Regions from separate parts of the Stenotrophomonas sp. PUT21 genome, predicted to be linked through region 3. Evidence: predicted binding sites of a transcription regulator. Region 3 holds the regulator's gene; each other region holds the start of a gene.

Region 1 (2,263 bases), 2.2 Mb from region 3:
ACGACAATACCCGCTGGGCCGGCTTCGGCAAGTTCACCTATCTCTACGATGTGGCCTCGCTCGGGCAGGAGGGCGGCAACCTGTACGACCAGCGCTCTCAGATCCTCTCGCTTGAAGGCATCCGCCAGCTGGGCGCGCGCTGGGAAGTGGCTGGCAAGCTGGCCTCGCGGTGGGGCGACTACCGCACGGGCCGGGGAGAGGGCGCGTGGCTGGACAGCCGTGCCGACTTCGCCGCGCTGCAGCTGCGCTACCGCCTGTTCGCACAGTGGGAAGGCCTGGCCGAGCACCGTTGGTTGAAGGTGCACGAGGGTGGCGTGCGCAAGGGTTGGCTGGTGGGCGTGGACCGCCGGGTCGGGGAGAACTTCAAGGTCGGGGTGGGCTACAACTTCACCGAGTTCAGCGATGACATGACCGAGCTGAAGTACGACCAGAAGGGGTTCTTCCTGAACATGGCGGGGTACTACTAGGCTTCGGTGGGGTTGGGCCGGCCACGCATGGCCGTGGGTGCGCGGCTTCGGTCGGTTTGGGCCTGCCACGCATGGCGTGGCACTACCGGCGATGGCGGTGTTGGCGGTCGGCGTCGGTGGGGCGATCGGGTGCGGCGCCATCGCACGACCGGGCAAAAGGGCGATTTCGGGTAGAGCCAGGCCATGCCTGGCTGAACTGCCGACAACCTTTCCGGGCTGAATGGGCGCTTCCCGCCGGCCTGTTCAGTCAGAAAACACGCGCGCCCGCCCAATTCATCCCTCTATCAAATTGATTTAATTGGATTAAATCTCCTATTTCCTGCCTCTCGCCACTGTCATCATTTCGCGGTACGTTAGGGATGTCTTCGGTGCCAGCGTCCCATGAACAGAACGCTGGAACTTCTTTCCCCTTTAGCAGTCCAATTCCGGGACTGCTAAGATGAGTGCTATGAGCCAGAACACCTCTACTGCCCTTGTGGCAAACAATCTCCCGATTCCCAGTGCGCTCGGTTCGCTGGACGCCTACATCGGTGCCGTGCACCAGATCCCGGTGCTGTCGGTCGATGACGAGCAGGATCTGGCCCGCCGCTTCCGCGACGAGCTGGATCTGGACGCCGCGCGCGAGCTGGTCCATTCCCACCTGCGTTTCGTGGTGCACGTCGCCCGTGGCTACAACGGCTACGGCCTGGCGCTGGGCGACCTGATCCAGGAAGGCAACATCGGCCTGATGAAGGCGGTGAAGCGTTTCGACCCGGACATGGGCGTTCGCCTGGTGTCGTTCGCGGTGCATTGGATCCGTGCGGAAATGCACGAGTTCATCCTCAAGAACTGGCGCATCGTCAAGGTCGCCACGACCAAGGCGCAGCGCAAGCTGTTCTTCAACCTGCGAAAGTCCAAGACCCGCCTGGGCTGGATGAACGCGGCCGAAGTCAGCGCGGTGGCCAAGGACTTGAACGTGTCCGAGCGCGAAGTGCTCGAGATGGAGTCGCGCCTGTCCGGTCGCGATATCGGTTTCGATCTCTCCAGCGATGACGATGACGATCATGCGCCGCCGTCGCCGGCTGCCTACCTGCGCGCCAACGAAGAAGATCCTTCGATGGCGTACGAGCGGATGGACAGCGAAGATAATCAGCTGCAGTTGCTGCGCGAAGGCATGGCCGAGCTGGATGCGCGTTCGCGCGACATCATCCGCCGTCGCTGGCTGGACGCGGACAGCAAGGTGACGCTGCAGGAGCTGGCCGATGAGTACGGCGTGTCCGCCGAGCGCATCCGCCAGGTCGAGGCGAACGCCCTGAAGAAGATGAAGGCGCTGTTTACTGCGTGATGCAGTGACTGGCGCGGTCACGCACAAAGGCCCGGCTGATGCCGGGCCTTTCTGCTTTCTGACGCTGACGCCAGCGCTTTGATGGGACCCGCTTCGATGCTCAGCCCTGCTCGCGTGCGATCGCCCGCCAGCCGATATCACCCCGGTGGAACTCATGGGTCCAGTGGATGGCACCGACGCCGGCATAGGCGTTGCGCTGTGCTTCGCCCACCGTGCCGCCCAATGCCGCCACGCACAGCACACGGCCGCCGGCGCTGAGCACCTGGCCCTGCGCGTCCAGCGTGGTGCCGGCATGGAACACCTTGGCCGTCGCGGCGACCGCGTCCAGGCCGTGGATCACCTCGCCGGTGATCGGGGTCTCCGGATACGGCGAGGCTGCCATCACCACGCCCAGCGACGGGCGCGGGTCCCACTGCGCCTCCACGGTGTCCAGGCGTTCGTCGATCGCCGCTTCGACCAGATCCACCAGATC
Region 2 (2,263 bases), 2.2 Mb from region 3:
CTTCCTTGGTAACGCGGCGCATCGCTTCGGCGATGATGTTGCCGATCGACTCGTCCGAGTTGGCCGAGATCGTGCCGACCTGGGCAATGGCCTTGTCGTCAGCGGTCGGCTTGGAGATGTTCTTCAGCTCGGCGACGGCGGCGATCACGGCCTTGTCGATACCGCGCTTGAGGTCCATAGGGTTCATGCCGGCAGCGACGGCCTTGGCGCCTTCGCGGATCAGGGCCTGGGCCAGCACGGTGGCGGTGGTGGTGCCGTCGCCGGCGTCATCGTTGGTGCGCGAAGCAACTTCCTTCACCATCTGCGCGCCCATGTTCTCGAACTTGTCAGCCAGTTCGATTTCCTTGGCGACGGAGACGCCGTCCTTGGTGATGGTCGGCGCGCCGAAGCTCTTCTCGAGCACGACGTTGCGGCCCTTCGGGCCCAGGGTGGCCTTGACGGCATTGGCGAGAACGTTGACGCCGCGAACCATGCGGGCGCGGGCGTCTTCACCGAAACGAATATCTTTGGCAGCCATTGCGATTACCTTTTTTGTTGAGCCGGGCCAAGCCCGGCGTCATGAATGACGGAACGAAGCAATATCCGGCAGCGCCAGGCCAGGCCCGGCGACGCCCACTCAGCCGACGATGGCGAGGATGTCGTCTTCGCGCAGAACCTTGAACTCGACGCCTTCGGACTTGTAGCTGCTGCCGGCGTACTGGCCGTAGATGACCTTGTCACCGACCTTCAGCGACGGCGCGCGCACGCTGCCGTTGTCCAGGGGCTTGCCCGGGCCGACGGCCACGACTTCACCCTTGGTCGACTTTTCCTTGGCGGAATCCGGAATCACGATGCCGCCGGACGAGATTTCGTCGGCTTCGATCGGCTTGACTACGACGCGGTCATGAAGCGGCTTGATGCTCATGTGAGACCCTTTTAAGTTGTTGATTGGTCTAGGAAAGTCTGGCGATGTTAGCACTCGCACAGGGCGACTGCCAGCCACGCTCACGAAAAAACCCGACGGTGCGGGACAGAGCAGAGATGGTGCTGGCCCCTGCCCTTTCAAGGGCACCCGGCCGGATTTTTTTGCCGGCCGGCACCGGGACGTGAATGTTTGACCCAGTTCTCAATGCGAAAGGTCGAACCCGACAGGCCGATCGATGTGTCATCTGGATTGCGTAGATTCGAGCGGCACTGACCAATCACAAGGAGCCGTAGATGAGGTTGCTGACGCCGCTGTCCCTGGCCTGCCTGCTGGTAATTGCCACCAGCCCGGCCCGGGCCGATGTATTCATCAATGAACTGCATTACGACGACAGCACCCCGGCCGGGGATGTGGGCGAGGCGATCGAGGTGGTCGCCACCGCCGGTGAGGACCTGTCCGGCTACCGGCTCTACCTCTACAACGGCAGCACCCCCTCGGCCGCCGCGGTCTACGCCAACAACGCCGTCCCGGCCGGCACCGCCAGTTGCGGCAGCGCCCGGCTGGCCACGGTCAACTACCCCACCAACGGCCTCCAGAACGGTCCCAACGACGGCATCGCTCTGGTCGATGCCAGCGGCAAGGTGGTCCAGTTCCTCAGCTACGAGGGCACCATCACCGCCGCCGGGGGCCCCGCGGCGGGCCTGACCAGCCAGAACCTCCCGGTCAGCGAGACCAACAGCACCGCCCCGGGCACCTCCCTGCAGTTGACCGGCACCGGCAGCCAGTACGCGCATTTCACCTGGGCGGAATCGGCCGGGCAGACCTTCGACGCCTGCAACCCCGGCCAGACCTTCAGCGGCGGTGGCCCGACCGGCCCGAACACGGCGCCCTCGGTCACCGCGACCACCCCCGAACAGGGCGCCAGCACCTTCCCGGCCGCCGCCGACCTGAGCGTCACTTTCAGTGAGCCGGTCACGCTCTCCAGCGGCGCCTTCGCGCTGAGCTGCGGCCAGTCCGGCACGGTCGCGCTGAGCCACCCGACCACCAGTACCCGCTTCACGCTGGCCACCCACACCGCGCTGGTGGCGGGGGAAGCCTGCCGCTTCGACATCCGCGCCACCCGCGTAAAGGATGCCCAGGGCGCGCGCCCGGCCGCCGATACGCGCATCGCCTTCACCGTGGCCACCGCCACCCCGCCCGATCCGGGCAACCCCGGCACCCCGGGCGACTACTACGCGAAGGTGAACACCGCCACCCCCAGCCAGCTGCGCTGCTCGCTGCACGAGACCATCAAGGGCCACACCGCCTACCCGTACAGCGGCTCGGGCACCAGCACCTGGACCATCCTGGAGATCGCCG
Region 3 (2,263 bases):
GCGCGAGAGCAGGGCCTGCTGTTCGTGCTGGCCGTGGATCTCCACCAGCATGCCGGCCAGCTCGGTCAGCTGGGTCAGCGTCACCGGGCGGCCATTGATGAAGGCGCGCGAACCCCCATCGGCGCGGATCACCCGTCGCAGTTGGCACTGTTCTTCGTCGTCCAGTTCATTGTCGCGCAGCCACTGGCGCGCCGGGGCGTCGGCCAGCGGCGCGAATTCGGCCGAGAGCTCGGCGCGCGCGGCCCCGTGGCGGACCACGCCGCTGTCGGCGCGCAGCCCGGACAGAAAGCCCAGCGCGTCCACCATCAGCGACTTGCCCGCGCCGGTTTCACCTGAGACCACGGTCATGCCGGCGCCGAATTCCAGCTCGGTGGCGCGGACGACCGCGAAATCCTTGATCGATAGATGTCTAAGCATGGTCTACGTTGTACACGAGGGGCGACTCCAAGCCGCGCAAGCTAGCATGGGCGGGGGGCGTCTCCAATGACTTGCCAACGCCCCGTGCAGCCATTATCTAAGTGGGCGTCTCACAGGCTGATTCCATGCATCCTTCCGCGTCCCATCTCGCCCCGCGTGCCCGCCATCTGCTGCGGACGCTGATCGCGCGCCACATCCAAGATGGGGAGCCGGTCGGCTCGCAGACCCTTGCCCGGCATGCTGGCCTGGACGTCAGCCCGGCCACGATCCGCAACATCCTGGGCGACCTGGAAGACCTGGGCCTGCTCAGCTCGCCGCATACCTCGGCCGGGCGCGTGCCGACCGCGCACGGCTACCGGGTGTTCGTGGACAGCCTGGTCAAGATGCAGCCGCCGGGCGAGGGCGAGCTCAGCCGCCTGCGCACCGAGCTGGCCACCGGCACCGGCACCCAGGCCCTGCTCGGCAGTGCGTCGGAGCTGCTCTCGGCGATGAGCCATTTCGTCGGGGTGGTCAGCGCCCCGCGCCGGGAGCAGTTCGCGTTCCGGCATATCGATTTCGTGGCGCTGGACGCGCGCCGGGTGCTGGCGATCCTGGTGTTTGCCGACAATGAAGTGCAGAACCGGGTGATCGAACCGCGCCGCAGCTTCGATCCGGGCGAGCTGGAGCAGGTCGCCAATTACCTCAATGCCAACTGCGCCGGGCGGCCCCTGGCCGAGATCCGGGCCCGGCTGCTGCTGGAGCTGCGCGATGCGCAGTCGGAAATGGAGCAGCTGCTGGCGCACAGCATCGAGCTGGCCGAGCAGGCCATGGTGCCGCCGGCCGATGACATGGTGCTGGCCGGGCAGACCCGGCTGATGGGCGTGCAGGACCTGTCCGACCTGGAGCGCCTGCGCGAGCTGTTCGACGTGTTCGCCAGCAAGCGCGAGATCCTGCAGCTGCTTGAGCGCACCATCCAGGCCCCGGGAGTGCGCATCTTCATCGGTGAGGAGACCGGGGTGATGCCGCTGGAAAGCGTCTCGCTGGTTACCGCGCCGTATTCGGCCGATGGCCAGGTGCTGGGCGTGCTGGGGGTGATCGGCCCGAAGCGGATGGCGTACGACCGGATGATTCCGCTGGTGGAAGCCACCGCCCAGGTGCTCGGGGCCGCGCTGGGCTCGTCCGCTGGCGGCGGATTGTCCCGCGATCGCGCATAAAGCAGCTCTGGACTCTTGAATCCCGTAGCCGCGCCCACATAGGGGTGGGTGGAGGCGGAGAGTCACCGCCAAGGATCCGGAAATGAACCAAGATCAGTCAGATATCGCATCCCAGAATCCCGCCGGCGAGCCGGCCGCTGAGCCGTCCCTGCAGCAGCAGCTGGACAGCCTGCACAACGAGCTGGCGCTGCTGCGTTCGGAGTCGCTGCGCGAGCGCGCCGACCTGGACAACCAGCGCAAGCGCGTGGCCCGCGACGTCGAACAGGCGCGCCGCTTCGCCAATGAGAAGCTGCTCGGCGAGCTGCTGCCGGTCTTCGACAGCCTCGATGCCGGCCTCAATGCCGCCGGCAGTGACCCGAGCCCGCTGCGCGAAGGTCTTGAACTGACCTACAAGCAGCTGCTCAAGGTCGCCGCCGACAATGGCCTGACCCTGCTCGACCCGACCGGCCAGACCTTCAACCCGGACCACCACCAGGCCATCAGCCAGGTCGACGCGCCTGGCGCGGCGCCGGGCAGCGTGGTCCAGGTGTTCCAGAAGGGCTACCTGCTCAACGACCGCCTGCTGCGTCCGGCGCTGGTCGTGGTGGCCCGCGACTGACCCGCGGGCTGGTCGGCCGGGCATGTCCCGGCCGATCGACCGGACGCTGAACGCG

The links. The regulator HrcA, encoded in region 3, represses chaperone genes, less so after heat shock. The targets are predictions, from matches to a motif close to TTNGCACTCNNNNNNNNNGAGTGCNAA.
Region 1: the regulator HrcA is predicted to act here: its motif matches at 879-905, upstream of rpoH (RNA polymerase sigma factor RpoH).
Region 2: the regulator HrcA is predicted to act here: its motif matches at 952-978, upstream of ACTT2I_RS15890 (co-chaperone GroES).

What each region holds. Positions count from the first base shown of each region.
Region 1 covers NZ_CP197645.1:3,539,464-3,541,726, reverse strand. The annotation lists gene ACTT2I_RS16040 (hypothetical protein) at 1-467, shown strand, start outside; gene rpoH (RNA polymerase sigma factor RpoH) at 916-1,791, shown strand; gene purD (phosphoribosylamine--glycine ligase) at 1,892-2,263, opposite strand, start outside.
Region 2 covers NZ_CP197645.1:3,504,568-3,506,830, forward strand. The annotation lists gene groL (chaperonin GroEL) at 1-517, opposite strand, end outside; gene ACTT2I_RS15890 (co-chaperone GroES) at 617-904, opposite strand; gene ACTT2I_RS15895 (endonuclease) at 1,198-2,263, shown strand, end outside.
Region 3 covers NZ_CP197645.1:1,309,274-1,311,536, forward strand. The annotation lists gene recN (DNA repair protein RecN) at 1-417, opposite strand, end outside; gene hrcA (heat-inducible transcriptional repressor HrcA) at 543-1,610, shown strand; gene grpE (nucleotide exchange factor GrpE) at 1,693-2,208, shown strand.